Regions from separate parts of the Bacillus aerius genome, predicted to be linked through region 2. Evidence: riboswitches for the same ligand, from Rfam matches in the RefSeq annotation. Region 2 holds a riboswitch; the other holds the start of a gene.

Region 1 (12,162 bases), 500 kb from region 2:
TTATTTGTACTATCAATGGTGTCGTATTGAAAAATCTTCATGTGCTCTCCTTTTGTTTCTTCTTCATTATGATTCCTTTATTATAACAAAATGAAGCATGTGACCGTGATTCTTTAATGTCGCTGGGCCTGAAAAGTCTCTTTTTCCTCTTCTGTAAACGGTACAGGGGCACCGGTGTCTTTACTTATTTGCACCATGGTGACTGAGCCTGTAAAACACGGTTCTTGCTGTTCATTTTCTCCTAAATAATGAAGGATGAGAGAGCTTGATCCAACCTTTTCTGGCTTTACATACACACGCAGCCTCTCACCGATTTCCACTTGCTTGATGTAATCACATTGAAGGTTTGCCACGACCGTAATCGTCTCTCTCGCTCGCTTCATTCGTTTATCTACAATTCCCGTTTTTTGAAAGAAGGCAATCCGTGCCTCTTCAAAATACACAAACGGGGTGACATTGTTCATGTGACCAAACATATCCGTTTCTGAAAAACGGACGGTTGTTTCCACATAAAAACGAAACGATGCCCTCCACTCTTCAAACGGCTCTTCAATATATGACGGCAGCCTCATTTGATCCACTCCTTATTCGCAAATAAAACGCCTCTCCCGTATTGGAAGAGGCGTTTGTTATGTTTTGCATCCAGCCTCTTGTAAACACTCATCATGATTGGCAAGGAGGACTGAATGTGATGTTATTCTGCGTGATCGCTTCCGAAGAAGTTACGGAAAGCTTGTAAAGTTGTATCTCGGTTAAGTGCTGCAATTGATGTTGTGAGCGGGATTCCTTTCGGACAAGCCTGCACACAGTTTTGAGAGTTCCCGCAGTTTGCAAGACCGCCATCACCCATAATTTCTTCTAAACGGTCAGACTTATTCATTGCACCTGTCGGATGTGCGTTAAATAGACGAACTTGTGAAAGCGGTGCAGGGCCCATAAAGGAAGACTTATCATTCACGTTTGGACAAGCTTCAAGGCAGACACCACATGTCATACACTTCGAAAGCTCATACGCCCATTGACGCTTTTTCTCAGGCATTCTTGGTCCAGGTCCAAGATCATATGTGCCATCTATTGGCACCCATGCTTTGACTTTTTTCAATGAATTGAACATACGACTTCGATCAACCTGCAAGTCTCTCACAACCGGGAAAGTTTTCATCGGCTGAAGACGGATCGGTTGCTCTAATTTGTCGATCAGTGCTGTACATGACTGGCGAGGCTTTCCATTAATGACCATGGAACAAGCGCCGCATACTTCTTCAAGACAGTTCATGTCCCAGTTAATAGCCGTTGTTTTTTCACCTTTTTTATTGACCGGGTTACGTCTGATTTCCATGAGTGCGGAAATGACGTTCATATTTGGACGGTAAGGGATTTCGAATTCCTCATCATAAGGCTTGCCATCTGCTGTATCTTGACGTGTGATAATAAATTGAATCGTGTTTTTTTCACTCATCTTATTTCTCCACCTTTTTCTTCGAGTAATCTCGTTTACGAGGTGCAATTAACGATACATCGACGTCCTCATAGTGGAATGCAGGTTTTTGGTTTTTCCCTTTGAACGTAGCCATCGTTGTTTTTAGGAATTCTTCATCGTTTCTTTCTGGGAATTCCGGTTTATAGTGTGCGCCTCGGCTTTCATTCCGGTTGTAAGCCCCAATCGTAATCACGCGTGCCAGCTGAAGCATGTTGTCAAGCTGACGCGTGAAGGCAGCGCCTTGGTTGCTCCATGAAGCTGTATCGTTGATGTTAATATGCTTATAGCGCTCCATCAGTTCTTCAATCTTCTCATCTGTTTTTAAGAGCTTCTCATTGTAACGAACGACTGTAACGTTGTCCGTCATCCATTCTCCAAGCTCTTTATGAAGCACATATGCATTTTCTGTGCCATCCATGCTAAGGATGTTGTCCCATTTCTCCTGCTCTTTCTTCACGGCACTGTCGAATGTTGCAGATGATAAATCTTCTGCAGACTTTTCAAGACCGCTAATGTATTTCACAGCATTTGGTCCAGCAACCATTCCGCCGTAAATCGCAGAAAGCAATGAGTTTGCACCAAGTCTGTTTCCGCCGTGCATAGAGTAATCACATTCTCCGGCAGCAAACAAGCCTTTGATATTCGTCATTTGATCATAATCAACCCATAATCCACCCATTGAATAATGAACAGCCGGGAAAATTTTCATCGGAAGCTTACGCGGGTCATCACCCATGAATTTTTCATAGATTTCAATGATTCCACCAAGCTTAATATCAAGCTCTTTTGGATCTTTGTGAGAAAGATCTAGGTACACCATGTTCTCTCCGTTGATGCCAAGCTTTTGCTCCACACATACGTCGAAAATTTCACGCGTTGCAATGTCACGCGGTACAAGGTTCCCGTATGCTGGGTACTTTTCTTCTAGGAAGTACCAAGGTTTTCCGTCTTTGTATGTCCAAACACGTCCACCTTCACCACGAGCTGATTCACTCATGAGACGCAGCTTGTCATCTCCTGGGATCGCTGTTGGGTGAATTTGAATGAATTCTCCATTAGCATAATGAGCACCTTGCTGATAAACGATCGATGCAGCTGATCCAGTATTAATCATAGAGTTCGTTGATTTACCGAATACGATACCAGGACCGCCAGTTGCCATGATGACAGCATCTGAACGGAAGGATTCGATTTCCATTGTCGTCAAGTTCTGCGCGACAATGCCTCGGCATACTTCCTCGTCATCTAAGACAGCGCCAAGGAATTCCCAGCCTTCATATTTCGTCACAAGCCCCGCTACTTCATAGCGGCGAACCTGCTCATCTAGTGCGTATAATAACTGCTGACCTGTTGTCGCACCAGCAAATGCTGTACGGTGGTGCTGTGTTCCCCCGAAACGGCGGAAGTCCAGTAATCCTTCTGGTGTTCTGTTAAACATTACACCCATACGATCAAGTAAGTGGATAATGGACGGCGCTGCTTCACACATTGCCTTTACTGGCGGCTGGTTAGCTAAAAAGTCTCCGCCATATACCGTGTCATCAAAATGCTCATAAGGTGAATCTCCTTCACCTTTTGTATTGACCGCTCCGTTAATTCCGCCCTGTGCACAAACAGAATGCGAACGTTTCACAGGTACGATTGAAAATAGTTTAACAGCTGTTCCCGCTTCTGCTGCTTTGATAGTTGCCATGAGACCAGCTAAGCCGCCTCCGACAACGATGATGCTAGAATTACTCATTGTAGCCCCTCTCCCTCTTCTACTAATCTATTTCCTCTTAAACAAAAGCGAAAATTGCTCTTAGCCCTACATATGAAAGCGCTATAAATATACCTAATGTCACATATGTGGAGATTCTTTGTGAGCGTGGTGAAACTGTAATTCCCCAGCTGACAGCAAATGACCACAAGCCATTAGCAAAGTGGAAAATAGTAGATAAAACGCCGACAATATAGAAACCTAGCATAAATGGAGAGCTTAAAATATTCGCCATCATGTCATAGTTTACTTCAGCTCCAAGCTGCGCTTGAATGCGTGTTTCCCATACGTGCCAAGTGACAAAAATCAATGTGATGATACCTGAAATCCTTTGCAGTCTGAACAACCAGTTTCTTAAGTAACTGAAGCGAGACGTGTTGTTTTGTGCCGTAAAGGCTATGTACACCCCATAAACAGCATGATAGATCAGTGGTAAGAAAATCACGAACAGCTCAAGTGCATATCTAAATGGAAGCTGTTCCATAAAGTGTGCAGCTTTGTTAAACGCCTCTGGTCCATTCGTCGCAAAGTGGTTAATCACTAAGTGCTGTACTAAAAATAGACCGACCGGAATGACGCCAAGCAAAGAATGCAATCTCCGATAAAAAAATTCTTTGTTCCCCGACATTACTTTACCCCCTAGTAAAAAAAGTGCAATTGCTTGAAAATTGTCTTACCCCCGCTTCTTTCAATTGTAAGCACTTTATTCAAATTTATTGACAATTTCATTTTACTCCTATGTCAAAAAAGCGTCAAGAAACCGCGTACATAAATTAAAATTTTCCGAAATTTAAAAGTTTTAAATCAAAATTCGTTTTACTACAATAAGAATTTCTTAGACTTCAGGGAAAACTCTGTCATCATATGCCCACATAAGCTATAATAAATTGTTGAAAGAGGGGAGCCATACGATGAATAAATTCGAATCTAACTTAGAACAGCTAAAAGAAATTGAAGTCAATGGATTTGCCTACGAGCTGATACGCGAAGTTCTGCTGCCTGACATTCTTGGTCAGGATCATTCATCTATGATGTATTTTGCGGGTAAACTGCTTGCTCGTAAATTTCCTCAAGAGTCATGGGAAAAGATCCCCGAATTTTTCCATGATGCCGGATGGGGAACTCTCACGATGGTCCATTCTAAAAAACAGGAAATTGAGTTTGAGCTCGAAGGTCCACTTGTATCGAATCGACTCAGCTACCAAAAGGAGCCATGCTTTCAAATGGAAGCAGGTTTTATCGCTGAACAGATTCAGCTTCTCAATGAGCACGTGGCTGAATCCTATGAACAAGTAAAAAAGCGTGCTGATAAAGTCATTTTAACCGTTAAATGGGATTTAAGAGACCCTAGCTAACACTGTTTATGAAAGGCGATGACTTCGTGTCACGCCTTTTTTATATACCCTTCTATCATAGCACAGTTGACGTACCGGTTTACGCACGTTTTTCTTTCTTCATATGCTGATGATTTCCAATATAAAAAAGAGGTGTATCTTTTTACGGAATACACCTCTTTTGAAGATTTATGAATGAGCAGCGGCGCTCACCTTTGATAATTCAAACGCATCATGAAGGGCTTCTACAGCTTTCACCATATCTTCACGATCAACGACTGTTGAGACTTTGATCTCAGACGTACTGACCATTTTCACTTGAATGTCTTTTTGAGCTAACACAGCGAACATTTCAGCCGCAACGCCTGGGTTTGAGACCATACCAGAGCCAACGATGGATACTTTGGCTAATTTGCTTTCTGTCTCAATCTGCTCATAACCAAGCGCACCTTTGTATTCTTCTAATACTTCAACTGTTTTAGACAAATCATCCGTTTTCACAGAGAAAGAGATGGAGGTCTGATTGGTGCTTGTGACAGACTGAATGATGATATCGACATTGATATTTTGCTTTGCAAGTGTCGTAAAAATCGTCGATAGCGTTGTTAAACCGCTTGAAAGGCCGCATACCGTCACGCGTGTCATCTGATCTTCAAATGCAATGCCTCTTACAACTAAATTTTGTTCCATGGATGATTCCTCCTCAATTAACGTACCCGATTCATTTTCAATACTAGAACGGACTTCTAGTGGGATTTGATAATTTTTCGCAAATTCGACCGCTCTCGGATGCAGCACACCTGCTCCTAAATTGGCTAACTCAAGCATTTCATCGTATGAAATTCCTGCAAGTTTTCGCGCAGACGGTACATAACGGGGATCTGTTGTAAACACACCTGGTACGTCCGTATAAATATCACATTTGTCCGCTTTGAGTGCCGCAGCTAGTGCCACTGCTGTCGTATCTGATCCACCACGCCCAAGTGTTGTAATATGTAGATCATCCGCAATTCCTTGGAAACCTGCTACAACGACGACTTTTCCCGTACTCAGTTCTTCTTTGATTCTTGCTTCATCGATGTCCACGATTCTTGCATTTCCGTGCACCTTCTCTGTTTTCACCCCAGCTTGCCAGCCTGTAAAGGAAATGGCATCATAACCTTTTGCTTGCAGTGCCATCGCTAATAATGAAATGGTCACCTGCTCACCAGTTGTCAGTAGCATATCCATTTCTCTTTTGCTTGGATCATCTGTGAGTTCTTTCGCTAGGTCTACTAGAACATCCGTTGATTTGCCCATCGCAGACACAACCACGACCACATCATTTCCTGCCTCGCGTTCAGCGATGACTCTCTCTGCGGCATTGCGAATTTTTTCTGTCGATCCAACAGATGTTCCACCAAATTTTTGTACAATTAGTCCCATGTCTACCACCCTTTTTCAAAAGATCACGTGTGAGAGAAGAGGCTGCGGAGACTGCTCTGTTCACTGCAAATAAAAAAGCAATGAGAGAACAAATCTCCCATTGCTTTAAAATCATCATCAAACGATGCAAACAATGAGATAGCCCTCCAAGAAATACATTCTTGACAGCCCTACATTTCTTCAATGTACAGCCAGCGAATAAAATGAGTGGATTTTATTCACTTCGGCGACGCTCCCCTTTCAGCCCTCTTCCTAGATCCCCTCGATCTCTGAAGGCTTACTCTTGAAGTTCGCACCTCTATCTTCAACAAACAACACGTTCATTTATTAAATTAGTCACATCTTAACAGACTTTTGGAAAAAGTACAATCTATTTTTTTAATGCCTCCATTAAAAGTTCAGCCGTTTGTTTCGGAATACCAGCGTCCTGAAAATCCTGGATAGAGGCTTCTTTCATCTTTTTCACAGAGCCAAAATGTTTAAGTAACTGCTTTTTGCGCTTTTCCCCGATACCTGGGACATCGTCTAGAATAGACTGGAATGCATTCTTCCCGCGCAGCTGCCGGTGAAAACTAATCGCAAATCGGTGCACTTCATCTTGAATACGCTGCAATAAATAAAAGGCCTGACTATTCCGTTCGAGCGCAACAATTTCAAGCGTATCACCCATCATAAGATTCGATGTCCTGTGTTTTTCATCTTTCACTAGACCTGCCACAGGAACAGACAGATTTAATTCATTTTCGAGCACATCTATGGCTGCGTTGATTTGTCCTTTTCCTCCGTCGATTAAAATCAAGTCAGGAAGCGGCAGTTCATCCTTTAACACCCGGGTATACCGCCTTCTAATGACTTCACGCATGGAAGCATAATCATCGGGCCCCTCAACGGTTTTAATTTTGTATTTTCGGTATTCCTTTTTATACGGCTTCCCGTCTTGGAAGACAACCATAGCGGATACGGGGTCTGCTCCTTGGATATTGGAGTTATCAAACGCCTCAATCCGATATGGCATATAAATATTGAGTGCATCGCCAAGCTGCTCCACTGCACCAATTGTCCGTTCTTCATCACGCTCTATAAGCGAGAACTTTTCTTTGAGAGCGATTTTGGCGTTTTGGTGGGCGAGTAAAAGCAAATCCTTCTTCTTTCCTTTTTTCGGCTGATGAACATTCGTTTCAAGCAATTGCTCAATCATCTCTTGATCGACGCTGTCTGGCACCAAAATTTCCTTCGGCAGAAAATGGTTGTTCTTTTCATAAAACTGCCCCATAAACGTGAGAAATTCTTCCTCAGGGTCTTGATACATCGGAAATAGGCTGACATCACGTTCGATTAATTTCCCCTGTCTGATGAAGAAGACTTGGACACACATCCAGCCCTTATCATAAGCATAGGCAAACACATCACGATCGGATAAGTCACTCATCGTCATCTTTTGCTTTTCCATCGTTGAGTCGATATAAGCGATTTGATCTCTAAGTTCTTTTGCCCGCTCAAACTCTAATTGTTCGGCCGCTTCTTGCATCTTCTCTGTTAATTCTTTCTTGATTTGCTGATGTCCTCCGTTTAGAAATCTTGTGATTTCATCGACGAGCTGTTTATTCGTTTCTTCAGAAATGTCATACACACACGGAGCAAGACATTGCCCAAGATGATAATAAAGGCAGACTCGGTCAGGGAGTGTCGCACATTTTCTAAGTGGATATAAACGGTCGAGCAGCTTTTTCGTTTCTCTTGCTGCTTGTACGTTCGGATATGGACCGAAGTATTTCCCTTTATCCTTTTTCACATTGCGGGTGACAATCAGCTTAGGATGACGTTCATTCGTAATTTTAATAAAAGGGTACGTTTTGTCATCCTTGAGCATGACATTGTATTTCGGGTCATATTTTTTGATTAAATTCAGCTCTAAAATAAGTGCCTCAATATTTGAAGAGGTGACAATGTATTCAAAGTCTTCGATTTCACTGACAAGCCGCTGCGTTTTGGCATCATGAGATCCTGTAAAATAAGAGCGGACCCTATTTTTTAATACCTTTGCCTTTCCCACATAAATGATCGTATTTTGTCTATCTTTCATTAAGTAACAGCCTGGTTGATCAGGTAAGACTGACAGCTTTTCTTTGATCAATTTGTTCATATTTTCATCCGTCCTTGTTTTCCACTTTCACTCCTTCTAGTGTATCACGAACATTTGTTTTATACCACGATGAAAGAAAAGCGGCTCTCGACTATACGAGAACCGCTTTCGAGATCATGCCACGCGGGCATAGATCGGTTTATAGATGTTTGTTTACAAGCTCAGCTAGTGCTTCTTTTGGTTTGAAACCAACAGACGTTTCGACGACTTCACCGTCTTTTAAAACAAGAAGTGTTGGGATACTCATAACGCCGTATTTACCAGCAGTTTCTTGGTTATCATCCACATCAATTTTTACAATTTTCATTTTATCGCCCATTTCTTGATCAAGTTCTTCAAGAACTGGAGCAATCATTTTACAAGGTCCGCACCAAGGTGCCCAAAAGTCTGCAAGAACAACACCTTCTGCAGTTTCTTGTGAAAATGTTGCGTCAGTAGCTTTTACGATTGCCATTATTCATTCCTCCAATGTAAATTATGCTTTTTAGTATAGCATCTACCAATGTGACTTGCGAATGAAATGCTTACGAATCATTTTTTATGAAATGAATTAAAAAACAAACCGTATAATCGCACCAATAACAACAATCGCACCAATGATCATCAGAATGGTTCTAAGCATATGACATAACTCCCTTTCCGCTTCATTTACAATGTATGATGCCCCAACATTCTTCTCATCAAACATTGAAATATGCGATCAAGCCAGATCGACGGTCAACATTACAACCGACATAGGCGGCAGATCAATAGTCAGCTCGCCGTGCTTAACAGCAAATTGCCGAAAGTCCGCAGGCTGAACGGAATGAGGATCATCGAACGTGTTGTGCGCATTCATCCGATCAGCAGTCAGCACACGGCCAGTGACCTTCGTTTTTGCATCGATTCCCTCTATCGCAAGAGATACGTCTGCTTTTTCATGGGGATTCACATGACATAAACTAATATGCATCTTGTCAGATGACCGCGAGGCTGACACACTGACTTGAGGGATTTTTTCACCCCGGCGTTCATATGAAGGGACATTCAATTCTACTTCAAGCGCTTCTTCTTCTTGATGCACTTGAAACATGTGAAATACGTGATAGGTAGGTGTCAGGAGCATCTTTTCGTCCTGCGTTAACACCATCGCTTGCAGCACATTGACGGTCTGGGCAATATTCGCCATATGAATCCGCTGGCAATGGCGATGAAAAATATGAAAATGCAAGGCACAGACTAGAGCATCTCTTAATGTGTTTTGCTGATACAAAAACCCTGGATTTGTCCCCGGTTCTGGATCATACCATGTCCCCCATTCATCAATAATCATCCCGATTCGCTTGTCTGGGTCATAACGATCCATGATCTCTCCGTGATCTACAACAAGCCGCTCCATTTCAGACGCCTTTTTCAGCGTTGTAAACCACTCATCCTCATCAAAATCAGTCGCTGACCCTTTCTTCTCCCATGTTCCTTGGACCGTATAGTAATGCAAACTGAGCCCATCCATCCACGGCGCTGCACGCTCCATTAATACTTTTGTCCAATTCACATCATTTGAATTCGCACCACATGCGATTTTGTAAATGCGCTGACCAGCAAACTCTCTCACATACGTTTGGTAGCGTTTATATAAGTCTGCATAATACTCTGGCGTCATATTTCCACCACATCCCCAGCTTTCATTGCCTACACCAACATACGTCAGCTCCCACGGTTCTTGTTTTCCATTTTGAATCCGCCAATCCGACATAGGTGTCCCTTTAGGAAATGTGATATATTCAATCCATTCTGCTAATTCTTGAACAGAGCCGCTTCCAACGTTTCCACAAATATAAGGCTCACATTCAAGTAATTCACACAGTCTCATAAATTCATGTGTACCAAACGCATTTGATTCAACGGTGCCACCCCAATGAGTATTCACCATCGGCTTTCGTTCACTCAGATCACCGACGCCATTTGCCCAATGATACTCGTCTGCAAAACAGCCGCCCGGCCACCTCAGCACCGGGATATGTAAGGCTTGAAGTGCCTTTAGTACATCGGTACGAATCCCCTCAATATGGTCAATCGATGAGTCTTTCCCTACCCAAATGCCGTCATAAATTCCTCTTCCTAAATGCTCTTGAAAGTGTCCATAGATGTGTTTAGAAATGCGTCCAATCACTTCATTCACTTTTACTGTCCCATTCACTTGTAAACCGCTCCTTTGTTTCGTGATGACATACAAAAAAAACCAGAATACCTAGGCATTCTGAGTGTATGAGCGTTAAGAATGGATATTCATCTTTTTTAACTCTTCATTTAAAAGCGGAACGACTTCGAATAAGTCACCGACAATTCCGTAATCGGCAATTTTGAAGATTTCAGCTTCTGGGTCTTTGTTGATCGCAACAATGACTTTACTGTTGGACATACCGGCTAAATGCTGAATAGCTCCTGAAATCCCGCAGGCAATGTAAAGGTCAGGTGTGACCACTTTACCGGTTTGACCAATTTGCAGGGCATAATCGCAGTAGTCAGCGTCACATGCACCACGCGAGGCACCGACTGCTGCGCCAAGCGTTTGGGCAAGTTCTTTCAGCGGTTCAAAGCCTTCTTTGCTCTTAACCCCCCTGCCTCCTGCGACAATGACCTTCGCTTCAGATAAATCTACACCTTCTGATGTTTTTTTAATGACTTCCTTCACGATCGTTCTTAGGTTTTGAATATCGACAGAAACTGGCGTCACTTCTCCGCTGCGTGACGCATCACGCTCCAGCGGTGCCACGTTGTTTGGACGGATAGTAGCCAAAAGCAGACGATCTGTTGAAATGACTTTTTCAAAAGCTTTTCCTGAATAAATCGGTCTCGTGAAAACAAGATGTTCACCGGTAACGCTTACATCTATTGCATCTGAAATTAAGCCTGTTTGCAGGCGTGCAGCTATTTTGGGTGACAAGTCTTTTCCGATCGATGTATGACCGAACAGCACTGCATCAGGATTGACTTGATCTAATATTGCTTGAAGCGCCTGCGCAAAACCATCAGACGTATAATAAGAAAGATGCGGGTGCTCGACGATCATCACATGATCCGCTCCATAATAAAGCAGTTCATCCGCTTGGTCTTTGACGTGATCCCCTATTAAAACGCCAATCACTTCACCGCCATCAGCCACCTCGTGAGCGGCAGCAATCGCTTCAAAAGTCACATTTCTTAATTTACCGTCACGACTTTCTCCAAGTACAACAACTTTTTTACTCATCCTTTAAGCTCCCCCTTGTTCTCGTGATATCGTAAAGTGGATGTTTAGATGACTTTTGCTTCATTTCTTAGCAGGTCTGTGAGTTCCTTGACCTGATCCTGAAGCTCGCCGCTCAGCACCTTGCCACCCTCTTTTTTCTCCGGTAAGAAACGTTCGATTGTTTTGATTTTATATGGCACATCGTCTTCATCTAAATCTAGATCGTCTAATTCTAATTCTTCTAAAGGCTTTTTCTTTGCCTTCATGATTCCTGGTAACGATGGATAACGAGGCTCATTGAGACCTTGCTGCGCGGTGACCACTAGCGGGAGCTCGGCAGAAATCACTTCCACATCCCCCTCTGCATCTCGCTCAATTGAAGCTGAGCCGCCGTCGATTTGAATACTTGTAATGGTTGTGACATATGGAAAACCGAGTAATTCAGCAAGACGCGGGGCCACCTGTCCAGACCCGCCGTCAATCGCTACATTCCCTGCTAAAATTAAGGAAGCTTCTTTATCCTTGAAATAGTGATATAGAATCGTAGAAGCGGAAAATTGATCCCACTCCTCCAAATCATCTTCAACATTTAATAAAACGGCTTGATCGCAGCCCATTGCAAGAGCTGTTCTAAGCTGTTTCTCCGCATCTTCATTGCCAACTGTCACGACCGTTACTTCTCCCCCGTGCTCATCCCGAAGCTGAATCGCTTCTTCTATTGCGTACTCGTCATAAGGATTAATAATGAACTCTGCCCCATCTTCTTGAATAGCACCAGACTGAATCGAAATTTTCTCTTCCGTGTCAAAC
Region 2 (12,162 bases):
GGCACCGTCATACAAATGGAATTGAAACAGCCCAAGGTTTCGTACAATGACTTCTCGATCATATGAGCTTGTCAAAAATCGAGGGTGGTCCATCAAAGCTGAGCTGACATGGAACAATAGTAAGCTGCAGCAAACCACATAGTATGTTTTGATCGTCTTAAAAGACGCTTTTGGTGATAACGGTTTCCGTTTTAAGAGCCATGCCAGCACAACAAAATCAATCAGCATGAGTATAAATAGCGGATGAAACAATTCAGTCATACTGCTGCCCATATCCCCCATGTTCTTTGCTTGAAATAAGACAGGAATGGTAATGAAATCAATATAAAAACCGTAAAAGATCGTATTCGATATCAAAATGGCTGTCAAAATAAAATTTGTGGTCAATAAAAAGACCTTTTGTTTCGTTTCATTTAAGAAAAGAGCAATCCCAAACAAAGGGAGCAAAAAGCTAAGTGGATTGATCAAAAGCAGCCATTCGTGAAACAGATTGGCCGTTCGTATATGAAATCCGAATTGATAAATGATGTATGTTTTCATCCACATAAAGAGGATGGAGTACACTAAAAACCAGTGATTTTTGAAAAACGCTTTCATTTATGTAACTCCTCACCATTCTGTATTCAGCTGCAAGGCAAAAACACTTATCTTAAAACTACTAAAAAAATGAGGAATGATCAATTCATATCCTGCTTTTTTGCAAAACTCTTTTTTCTTTTTCTAAAACGGCAATGGGATGGATATTCCGCAAATGACAGCCATGTAATAGCAGGTGACAATGGTCAGAGCAGCTAGTACGACTTGTTCTCCTGTGCTGCCTGTTTTGACATAAAAGGGGAGACGTACTTTCATGGATGCAGGGAACAAAAATTTAATACCGTTCACTGTGCCTGCATCAAGGATGAGGTGGCTTGCCATCCCAACTAGTAACCCGGTACTGAGGCTGTCATTTGGAATGTATGTTGTCGCAATAAAATAAATGATCAGCAGAAATAATAAACTATGTGTAAAGGTGCGGTGACCGAACACACTACTGATCAGTGTGGAAAGGAGCGGGAATTTCCTGCCGATTTTGCTTTTCGTATGACATAGATCTGGGATGAGGGCACCTACTGATCCAGCAGCAGCCATCGTCACTGGTTCGAATCCGTAATAATAGGCGACGGCTGTGGAGGCGGCAATTCCGCCCATAATATGTGTTTTTCCTGTCATGATGCGTACTCCTGTTCTGTTTTTTGTTCAAGTACTCACTATATCAAGGGTGAATCCATTCAGCAAGGCTTATTTCAAAAGAAAATGGGATAAAATAGTTGGCTGTTTGGAAAAACATTCTATAATAAGAAGGAAGTCATGTTGACACTAACGATAAGGATGCGATTCGGATGAGTAATGCAGACATTTTAAAAGAAATTGTTCTTGTACATTATGAAGTCAGCCGTAAATTAAACCGCAAGTTACTTGAGTTAGAAAAAGACATCACGCCTCCACAGATATATGCTCTTTCTATATTGATACAAGGAAAAGTATCACATGCTGAAGAGCTCAAACAAAGACTCTCTCTCAACCCAGGTGCCGCTTCCATTGCCCTCAATAAATTATGTGAGCAAGGCTACATTCAGAGAGAACGGGACAAGGACGATCATTCCCTTGTCCGGCTAGAAGCCACGGAAAAAGGGCTGGCTATTTACGAAAAGCATACACGTCTTTTTGGAAAGGTGATTCAGCATATGATGTCAGACTTCACAGAGGAAGACTTAAAGACCTTTCTAACGTATTTGCAAAAAATGAGACAGACCTTTCACGATGAATGAACCGCTCCTCTTTGTATAATGCTGAGCGCTGTAGCACAAATTAAACAGGCAAAGGCATTTTATGAAAAGGGGGGAAATAGCGATGTCATTTTTCCAAAAGGATAAAAAGGCGAAAAGCGAGAAAGACCATCAGCAGGTAGATCAGCTGTTAGAAGAAGCAAGTAAAGAACTAGCAGGCGATCCGCTTCAGGAAGCTGTCCAAAAGAAGAAAAACAACCATCAATAAGCTGACAAAAAGGCGGAGAATCATTTCTCTGCCTTTTTTCTATGTTTTTCCCTTTGACAGATATGAGAATGTTTGATAACCTTCGTGTAGTAAAAATGAATAGAAATCCTCACGCTATGTCTCAGTGAGGTAGAGGTTGCGCGGATGATGAGTCACTCATGGGAGAGATGGAATCGTTGATCATGAGAAAAAAGGCATCAGCGCCGAAGTGTAGAGAGAGCTCCAACTTTCTTTATGCTGGGTCTGCATTGAACAAATGCAGGACTGCCACGTCTTTGAAGCGTGGAGGGCTATCCGGAGATCAAGGTGTATGTTTTGAAAAGCATGGACTTTTGTTCAGGCTTTTTTTTATGTTCTGATTGCCTAAGAAAAGGGTATGCTGGTAAGAAAGTGACCCAACATGAACATAAAGAATGCAAGTCATTGCTTCACAAATATATCAATGAAGATACTGCCGGGTCTGGTCCAAAGTGAATATAACGGAGGTACGAAAATGGAACAGACAAAAAAATGGGGTTTTTGGTTATTGACGGCTTTTGTCGTCGGAAATATGGTAGGTTCAGGCATCTTTATGCTGCCTAGTACCCTTGCCCAGCATGCAAGTCCTTTAGGTGTGACGATGGCATGGCTTGTCACAGGTGGCGGCGTACTGATGATTGCCTTTGTGTTTGGACATTTGTCCATTCATAAACCGCAGCTGACAGCTGGACCACAAAGCTATGCAAGAGCGCTTTTTAAAGATCCGAAAAAAGGAAAAGCAGCCGGTTTTACAATGGTTTGGGGATATTGGGTGGCAAGCTGGATTAGTAATGTCGCCATTATCACAAGCCTAGCTGGTTATTTAACAACCTTTTTCCCAATTTTAACCGTGAAAACGGAGATCTTTACTTTTGGAAAAGAAGCGATCACACTTGGTCAGCTCACAACGTTTATCGTATGTACAATCCTTCTATGGGGGACTCATACGATTTTAATTACAAGCTTAAGCGCAGCAAGTAAGCTGAACTTTATTACGACCTTTTCAAAGGTGCTTGGATTCGTCCTTTTTATTGTCGCAGGCTTATTTGCATTCCAAACCGCATTATTTGAACATTATTACTTTCCTGTTGAAGCAGCAAGTGGTGAAGGAGTGCTCGGACTTGGAGGCCAAATTCATCATGCGGCCATTTCCACACTATGGGCATTTATCGGCATCGAATCTGCTGTCATTTTATCAGGAAGAGCTTCCTCGCAGCGTGATGTCAAACGTGCGACGATTACAGGACTTTTAATTGCACTGTCTATTTATATGATTATTACCTTGATTACAATGGGCGTTCTGCCGCATGATCAATTGCAAGGTTCTGATAAACCATTCGTAGACGTGCTTCAGCTCATTATCGGACCGGCTGGCGGAATTGTCATGGCACTTCTTGCGATCATTTGTTTATTTGGTTCGATGCTTGGCTGGATTTTGCTTGGTTCTGAAGTCCCTTATCAAGCAGCAAAAGCTGGCGATTTCCCAGCAGTGTTTGCAAAAACAAACAAAAAAGGTAGTCCTGTTTTTGCTTTGACTGTCACAAATATCATGTCACAGCTGTTTATTTTCTCAGTCATGTCACGTACGATTAATGAAGCCTTTACTTTCTTAACAACATCAGCGACACTTGCGTATCTCATTCCGTATATCGTGTCGTCGATCTACAGCTTTAAGGTCATCATGCAAGGTGACACATATGAGCTCCAAAAAGGAAACCGGACAAGAGACGGGATCATTGCGCTTGTGGCCATGGGGTATTCCGCTTGGGTCATTATTTCAGGCACAGCTGATTTCAAAACATTTGGTCTTGGGATTGGATTGTTCTTAGTTGGCATTTTACTCTACCCATTCATGTCCAAAAAATTTGCCAAAGGTACAGTTTAAAAAATACGTTTCTCCAGCATTGGAGAAACGTATTTTTTTATGAGGCAGATGTTAATCGATCCACAATAAATTCGAGCTGACCTTCTAGTGACACAGGGTCATTAAAGAAGTAACCGACTGTATCTGTTTCAAATACACGTTTGTTTTGGACAGCAGGAAGTGATGCCCAGATGCTGCTTTTATACACTTGATCGCCATTACTTTTTGAACCGCTCCATGGGCTTGTGAAAATATAATCACCTGCAAATTCTGGAAGCTTTTCAAGAGAAATGTTTGCATAACCGACACCACTGTCGATGGCTTCTTTTTGGACGGCCTTCGGAGCTTTTAATTTCAGCTCGTCATAAATGATTTCACCACCGCGTGCAAAAGTGTTACCGAAAATGTAAATGCCCTTATCGAATGGTGATACGATCGAAACGGTTTTGTTTCCTACAGCTTTTGTTACTTTTGGTTTCACTTCAGCAATTTTGGCATCCCATTTTGTGATCCAATCCGTTGCTTTTTTTGATGTGCCTGTCATTTTACCGAATTCTTTTAGCTGGTCTTTAAACGAATATTGATTGTATTGAATGGCAACTGTAGGTGCAATTTTTTTGTATTGATCAAATTTCTCATCTTCTCCCCAAGCAATGATCATATCCGGCTTCAAAGAGGCTACTTTCTCAACAGAGGGAGATTTTCCAATATTTTTCACTCCATCTGTTTTTCCTTTATAGAAAGGGTTTTTAAAGATGGGCGCAGTGGCAGCAATGGGGGTTTTGCCGAGTGTGACGAGATCCCCGTAATAGCTTTCCGCCAGAAGCACAATACGTTTTGGGTTTTGAGGCAGTTTCACTTCACCCTTTACATCTTGATAGGTGATCGTGTCATTTTTTTTGGCTCCCGATTCTTTATTGGAAGTGCTGCCGCAAGCAGCAGTAAAAATCATAAGGGTCATGAAGGAAATCAAAAGAAGTCCAGTTCGTTTTTTCACAAAAGTTCGCTCCTATTCAATTGTTTATGATAATGATTCTCATTCGCGATTATATCTTAACATGATAGAAGAAAAAATGCATCGGCTATTTTATGACCAAAATGAAAATGGTGAAATTCTCCCGGTTTTTTGATGAAAATAAAGAAATTTATTAGAACAAGGATTTCAAAACGTGAAGAAAGTGATATACTAGACTCCGAGATTGATAATCATTATCACTAATAACGAATAGATATGAACGGAAAGGAAGAGACTGGTTTTGGGCTCACAATCAAATAAACAGCTGTCAGCTAAAGATGATGCGATAGATATTGTGACAAAGCCTTTTGGTACAGCAGCTGTTGTCATCATAGGAATCATTGCTTTAGCATTTGGTCTTTTTTTATCAGTATCGCTAGGAGCGGCAAACATTCATTTACACACGGTATGGGAAGCCGTCTTTCATTTTGACTCACAACAAACCTCACATCAAATCATTAGGGAACTAAGGCTGCCGCGTACAGTTGGTGCCGCACTTGTCGGTGCCTTTTTAGCAGTATCGGGTGCCATCATGCAAGGCATGACAAGAAATGCGCTTGCGTCTCCTGAAATCATGGGTGTGACAAATGGCTCTGCATTTGCGATTGCCATTGCGTTTGCTTTTTTTCCAGGCCAATCTTCTTTTACATTAATTCTTTGGTCATTTTTGGGTGCAGCACTTGGCGCCTCTATTGTATTTGGGGTTGGAACCCTTTCAAAAGGGGGACTTACTCCTGTGAAGCTCGCATTAGCCGGTACGGCTGTTGGCGCACTTCTAAGCTCAATTTCCTCAGCGATTGCCATTCGATTTGACGTCGCGCAAGATATGAGTTTTTGGTACGCAGGCGGTGTGGCTGGTGTGAATTGGAGCAATATTAAGATCATCATTCCAGTTGCGGCTGTAGGACTGATCATCGCAATGATTCTTGCCCGCTCCATCACGGTTTTAAGCTTAGGTGATGAATTAGCAAAAGGGCTTGGACAATATACACGAACAGTCAAGGTACTTGGCATATTGGTCGTGATCCTTTTAACAGGTGCAGCCGTGTCAGTTGCAGGTTCTATTGGCTTTATCGGGCTTGTGATTCCTCATGTTACGCGTTTCTTGGTCGGCGTTGACTATCGCTGGATTATCCCTTGCTCAGCTATTTTAGGGGCTATTTTGCTCATTTATGCAGACATTGCGGCAAGGCTTGTCAATGCGCCGTTTGAAACGCCAGTTGGTGCCATTACAGCCATTATAGGCGTTCCTTTCTTCTTATATTTAGCGAGACGTGAAAGGAGCGGAATTTAAATGGAAATGGTGCAGCAGGCAAAGAAAAAGAAATACAAACGAACGATGGTCATGATCTTTTTAGCGATCGTGGCTGTGTTCCTAATAAGTTTAAATACCGGAGAGATAAGGATTTCTCCGATGGATACATTCAAAACATTTTTTGGACTCGGAAGTGAAATGGATGAGCTTGTATTATTCGAGTTCAGACTTCCGAGGATGGTCATCGCTTTACTTGTTGGCGCTTCTATCGCTGTATCAGGAGCCATTTGGCAAGGTGTTTCTCAAAATGGTTTAGCTGATCCCGGCATATTAGGTGTAAATGCGGGTGCAGGTTTTGCGGTTGTTTTGTTTATCTTTGCCTTTCAGGGCTCGATGTCGAACTTAGGTGATTTTACGATATTTGTACTGCCGCTTTTCGCTTTCGCAGGGGCAGCCTTTGCTGCATTTCTCATTTATGTGCTAGCGTGGAAAAAGGGCATTACGCCTGTTCGATTGATTTTAACTGGTATTGGGATCAATGCTGCATTTTCGGCAGCAATTGTGGTTATTCAATTAAAGATGAGCCCAAATGATTTTAACCAAGCCATTGTGTGGCTGTCAGGAAGTATTTGGGGCTCAAGCTGGACATATGTCTTATCAGTCGTGCCGTGGATGCTGATTTTTCTTGTATTAGCGATGGTGAGGGCACGCTACTTAAATATCATGAATTTGGGTGATCAGATATCTTATGGCTTAGGGATTTCAGTTCATAAAGAAAGAAGTTTTCTCATGCTGATTGCAGTTGCATTAGCCGGTGCAAGTGTCGCTGTTGCAGGGAGTATATCGTTCCTAGGGTTAGCGGCACCACACCTCGCAAGAAAGCTAGTTGGACCGAAACATCAAGGAATGATACCGGCGTCCGCTATGATTGGTGCACTGCTGTTATTACTTGCAGATACACTTGGGCGTGTCATACTTGCTCCATCAGAGGTGCCCGTTGGACTTGTCGTTTCTGCCTTAGGTGCACCTTACTTCATTTACTTATTGATGAAAACGAACTAATGAGGAAGGAGAGTACAACAGATGAAATCACTTGAAACAGAAAAGCTTTGTATTGGCTATCATGACCGTTTGATTGTAGACGATTTAAATATCAGCATCCCAAAAGGCAAGGTGACGACATTAATTGGGCCGAATGGGTGCGGGAAGTCAACGATTTTAAAAACAATGTCTCGTATTATGAAGTCCCATCAAGGTGCTGTTTATTTAAATGGCCAGGCTATCCATCAAACACCAACAAAAGAAATTTCAAAACAAATGGCCATCTTACCGCAGACGCCTGAAGCACCAAGTGGTCTGACCGTTTATGAGCTTGTGTCATATGGACGTTTCCCGCATCAAAATGGATTTGGCCGTTTATCAAATGAGGACAAACGAATCATCAGGTGGGCACTTGAGGAGACGGGAATGATTGCATTTCATGACCGGCCAATTGAAGCACTCTCCGGTGGACAGCGTCAGCGTGTATGGATTGCGATGGCACTCGCTCAGGAAACAGAGCTGCTTTTATTAGACGAACCAACGACGTATTTAGATCTTGCTCATCAGCTGGAGATCCTTCAGCTATTAGAACGCTTAAACAGAGAGCAGGGCAGAACGGTGCTGATGGTGATTCATGATCTGAATCATGCTGCACGTTTTTCACATTACATGATTGCCCTCAATCAAGGGAAAGTCATTAAAGATGGTACGCCTCATGAGGTCATGACAAAAGAGGTGCTCAGTCAGGTGTTCCACATCGATGCAGAAATTGTTCTTGATCCGAGAACGAATAAGCCGATCTGTTTAACATATGACTTAATGAATCATGAAAGAAAGCTTGAAGCTGTGAACGGATAATAGATGGACAAAAAACTCGGTATGTATGACCGGGTTTTTTTGCATTTTTTGATATTACCTTGTTATGCCATTTTCTCCAGTTGATCTTTTTTCGCTTTTATGCAGAAAAGAGGTACTTTTTTACTTTGGACAATGGTAATATACGGTTAGAGATCATAGCTAGAAAGGAAAGAGATGCGTGGAAACAGCAAAAATATTGATTGCAGATGACGAAGAAGCAATTGTAAAAATGGTTGAACGCGTATTAAAAAAAGAAGGGTTTCAACATATTTATAAAGCCTATCATGCAGATGAAGCATTAGATATTGTCAAAAACGAGGACATCCACCTCTTACTTCTAGATGTGATGATGCCCGGTAAGTCTGGCTTTGATGTTCTGCCTGACATCAGGAAAATGACGAAGGCACCGATTTTCTATTTAACAGCAAGAACGTCTGATGTAGACAAATTGACTGGATTTGCACAAGGTGCAGACGATTACATCACAAAGCCATTTAATCCGTTAGAGCTAGTAGCTAGAATTAAGGCGCACTTAAACCGAACTTATATCTCCTTACAGGAGGAGCAGGAAGAAGCGCACAGTCAATATGAATATGCTCATTTCTCGTACCATCCTCATGCAGCCGAGTTAAAAGTAAGGGGAAAGGTGACGGCTTGCTCAGCTCAGCTTTTGTCCTTGCTGAAGTATTTTTGTGACCATCCGAATGTGGTACTTTCAAAAGATCAAATCTATGAGAAAGTATGGGGTGTTCCGTCATATGGTGACAACAACACCGTCATGGTTCATATCCGAAAGCTGAGAGAAAAAATAGAGTTAGATCCAAGTCAGCCTGAATATATTGTGACGATCCGTGGTATGGGCTATAAGTTCATTCCCCAACCTGTGAAGGTTCTTCAATAGTTTATGAATTTACGAACAAAACTTTTCTTTCACTTTGTCGGACAAATGTTTATTGTCATCGTCATTCTAACGATCGGGCAAACATTCTCTGAAAATCTTTATTTTCAAAAGCGCTATGAGAATATGACTGAAACTGGTTTAACGAAGGCAGATGGAGATACACTCATGAGCTGGCTTTATTTTAACGAGGATGGAAAAATGGAAGCCGATGATCAGCTCAAACAAGCAGTGGAAAAACGTGATGGCTGGCTGCAAGTGATTGATTCCAAAAAACGCAATGTCTATAGCTATCAACTCCCTAAAAACATTCCAACATCCTATCAAAAGGATGAAATGATCAAGATCTTTGAAAAAAGACAATTTAAAGATTACAAGATGTACTTCTGGCCAATTGAGATTGATCAAGAAAGCTTTATCGTCTTATATGGATTTAAAACGAACAGCACAAAGGTAGCCAATTATCTCAAGCAGCATGAAAAAAACCTGGCTGCATTGTCTCAATATTCAGTTGAAACAAAAGAATTTTTGAAAAGAATGAATGGATCGGTGCATCTGTTTAATGAAGAAGGAAAATACTTAAAAGGTATCCGAGCCAAAAATAATTTGAAAAATAACGTAACGGATGTTGAACTGCTCAAGTATCAATCAAAGCCTTGGGAGTTTAGAAGTGACTTGTCTTATATCAGAGTGAATAAAGATCTGTATATGATTGTTTCGGTGCCAAACAAAGTATACAGCCCAGACGAGCTTTATGATAAAGAGACAGAGGCTTTAAACCAATATACAACGCTCTTGATTGCAGGTCTTGCGCTCACGATTATTATCGTTATGACATTATGGTACTCATATCGCTATGGTCTACCGATCTATCACATTATCCGCTGGCTGATTTTCTTATCAAGAAATAAATTGCAGGAGCCAACAAATAGAAAAGGTATTCCAGTAAGTAAAAATAAAAAGGGCCGTATTAAGCGGGAGTACCGGCTGTTTGAGGATATCCTCAAAACAATGGATCAGCTCACCAATACGTTAAAAGAGAATGAAGCAAACCGAAGAAAAATTCAAACCACAAGGGAAGAATGGATCGCAGGGCTGTCTCATGATCTAAAAACGCCTCTTAGCACGATTTACGGCTATGGATTAATGCTAGAATCAGATCAATACCAATGGTCCAAGGAAGAAGTCATGGAAATGGGACAAGTCATTCGTGAGAAATCAGAATACATGTCGACCTTGATTGAGGATTTAAATCTCACGTATCGATTGAAAAATGGTGCATTGCCTATTAATCGAAAACCTGTTGAGCTTGGTGAATTTTTAGCCTCCATTATGGACGAGTTTTCAAGAAGCACGCTTTCTGAAGATTATATGTCATCCTTTGAAGATCAAACAGAGGGTGTCATATTTGAGATTGATAAAGCCTGGTTTAGACGAGTCATTGAGAACCTGCTGGCAAATGCAGTGAAGCATAACCAGAAAGGTACTCTTATTCAAGCTGTTCTATCTGAAACAAATGATGAAGTTCGGATCGAAATGAAAGATAACGGACGCGGAATGGCGCAAGAAACGGTGGATCATTTATTTAATCGTTACTATAGAGGGACAAATACGAATGATCCAACAAATGGAACAGGATTAGGACTGGCGATTGCAAAAGAGCTTGTCTTGCTGCACGATGGCGATATTCAAGTAGAAAGTGAATTAGGTCAAGGAACAACTATTGCGATTATCCTAAAGAAAACACCATCTGTAAAATAGCCAAAAAACGATTTTCTTTTCTAAAGGAGATCGTTTTTTCTTGTTTTAGGATTGAAATCGATTTTGTAAACGATTACAATAAAATTGTTAACGTGAACAAATTGATTTTCATCATTATAAGAGATGGGGGAGTTTGATGAAAGCCTTTTTAGATGAGCAGTTTTTATTAAACAGTCAAACGGCGGAAAAGCTATACCATGAGTTTGCAAAGAACCTTCCGATTATTGATTACCATTGTCATTTAAGTCCAAAAGAAATCTATGAAAATAAAACGTTCCAAAATATAACCGAAGCATGGCTTTACGGAGATCATTACAAATGGCGCGCCATGAGAGCAAATGGGATACCTGAAACACATATCACAGGAGATGCCTCAGATTATGAGAAATTTTTAGCATGGGCGAAAACCGTTCCGATGACGATTGGAAATCCTCTCTATCACTGGACCCATCTAGAGCTAAGACGATATTTTGATGTCGAAGAACTGTTGAATGAAGAAAGCGCAGACATCATCTGGAAAAAAGTAAATGAAAGGTTGCAAGGAGACGGATTTGGTGCGAGAGATTTCATTGTGAAATCAAATGTTGAAACGGTTGTGACGACAGACGATCCGGTTGATTCGTTGATTTATCACCAACAACTGCGGGAAGAAGGCTTTTCTGTGCAAGTACTGCCAGGGTTTCGGCCAGATAAGGCATTAGCTATCACAAATGACTTGTTTATCGAGTATGTTCATCAGCTGGCGGAGGTTTCATCTATCCAGATCGAATCCTATCAAGACTTCATAAAAGCACTTCATATGCGAATCGATTTCTTTCATGAACAGGGCTGTTTGATTTCAGATCATGCCATCAATGAAATGACGTACGAAGAAACGACGGAAGAAGAAGCTGCGATCATTTTTCATAAAAGAATGTCTGGACATCCATTGACGGAAAAGGAGAAGGTTCAATTTAAAACGCACACATTCATTGAACTAGGTCAGGCATATGCTCAGCGGGGATGGGCGATGCAGCTTCATATCAATGCGCTCAGAAACAACAATTCAAAAATGTTTGAGCGGCTTGGACCAGATACCGGATATGATGCAATGAATGATGAAGACATTGCAAAACCCCTTTGCCGCGTATTAGATCGGTTAGAACAAGCACATGCATTGCCTAAAACCATCCTCTATTCCTTGAATCCAAGGGACAATGTGGTGATTTCAACGATAGCTGGAAGTTTTCAAGATGGAAAGACTCCTGGGAAAATGCAGCATGGAACAGCCTGGTGGTTTAATGATACAAAGCAGGGAATGACAGAGCAGATGATGGCACTTTCCAGTATCGGACTGATCAGCCGATTTATTGGGATGCTGACAGATTCACGAAGCTTCCTGTCGTACACAAGACATGAATATTTCCGTAGACTGT

Evidence for each region. Region 2 has a riboswitch for lysine ahead of M2353_RS15995 (amino acid permease). Riboswitches for the same ligand answer to the same signal wherever they lie in the genome.
Region 1: linked by a shared signal. The riboswitch ahead of M2353_RS13250 (aspartate kinase) and the one ahead of M2353_RS15995 (amino acid permease) in region 2 are both predicted to bind lysine.

The regions. Positions count from the first base shown of each region.
Region 1 covers NZ_JARYHO010000001.1:2,557,457-2,569,618, forward strand. The annotation lists gene M2353_RS13220 (biotin--[acetyl-CoA-carboxylase] ligase) at 1-41, opposite strand, end outside; gene M2353_RS13225 (acyl-CoA thioesterase) at 114-572, opposite strand; gene sdhB (succinate dehydrogenase iron-sulfur subunit) at 695-1,459, opposite strand; gene sdhA (succinate dehydrogenase flavoprotein subunit) at 1,461-3,221, opposite strand; gene M2353_RS13240 (succinate dehydrogenase cytochrome b558 subunit) at 3,259-3,867, opposite strand; gene M2353_RS13245 (YslB family protein) at 4,151-4,594, shown strand; gene M2353_RS13250 (aspartate kinase) at 4,763-5,998, opposite strand; lysine riboswitch at 6,130-6,307, opposite strand; gene uvrC (excinuclease ABC subunit UvrC) at 6,369-8,141, opposite strand; gene trxA (thioredoxin) at 8,281-8,595, opposite strand; gene M2353_RS13265 (alpha-N-arabinofuranosidase) at 8,842-10,320, opposite strand; gene M2353_RS13270 (electron transfer flavoprotein subunit alpha/FixB family protein) at 10,396-11,373, opposite strand; gene M2353_RS13275 (electron transfer flavoprotein subunit beta/FixA family protein) at 11,418-12,162, opposite strand, start outside.
Region 2 covers NZ_JARYHO010000001.1:3,055,053-3,067,214, reverse strand. The annotation lists gene M2353_RS16015 (LTA synthase family protein) at 1-597, opposite strand, end outside; gene M2353_RS16010 (metal-dependent hydrolase) at 721-1,212, opposite strand; gene M2353_RS16005 (MarR family winged helix-turn-helix transcriptional regulator) at 1,383-1,811, shown strand; gene sspJ (small acid-soluble spore protein SspJ) at 1,894-2,037, shown strand; lysine riboswitch at 2,160-2,338, shown strand; gene M2353_RS15995 (amino acid permease) at 2,531-3,940, shown strand; gene M2353_RS15990 (iron-hydroxamate ABC transporter substrate-binding protein) at 3,978-4,916, opposite strand; gene M2353_RS15985 (FecCD family ABC transporter permease) at 5,176-6,228, shown strand; gene M2353_RS15980 (FecCD family ABC transporter permease) at 6,229-7,251, shown strand; gene M2353_RS15975 (ABC transporter ATP-binding protein) at 7,273-8,088, shown strand; gene M2353_RS15970 (response regulator transcription factor) at 8,267-8,989, shown strand; gene M2353_RS15965 (HAMP domain-containing sensor histidine kinase) at 8,993-10,747, shown strand; gene uxaC (glucuronate isomerase) at 10,884-12,162, shown strand, end outside.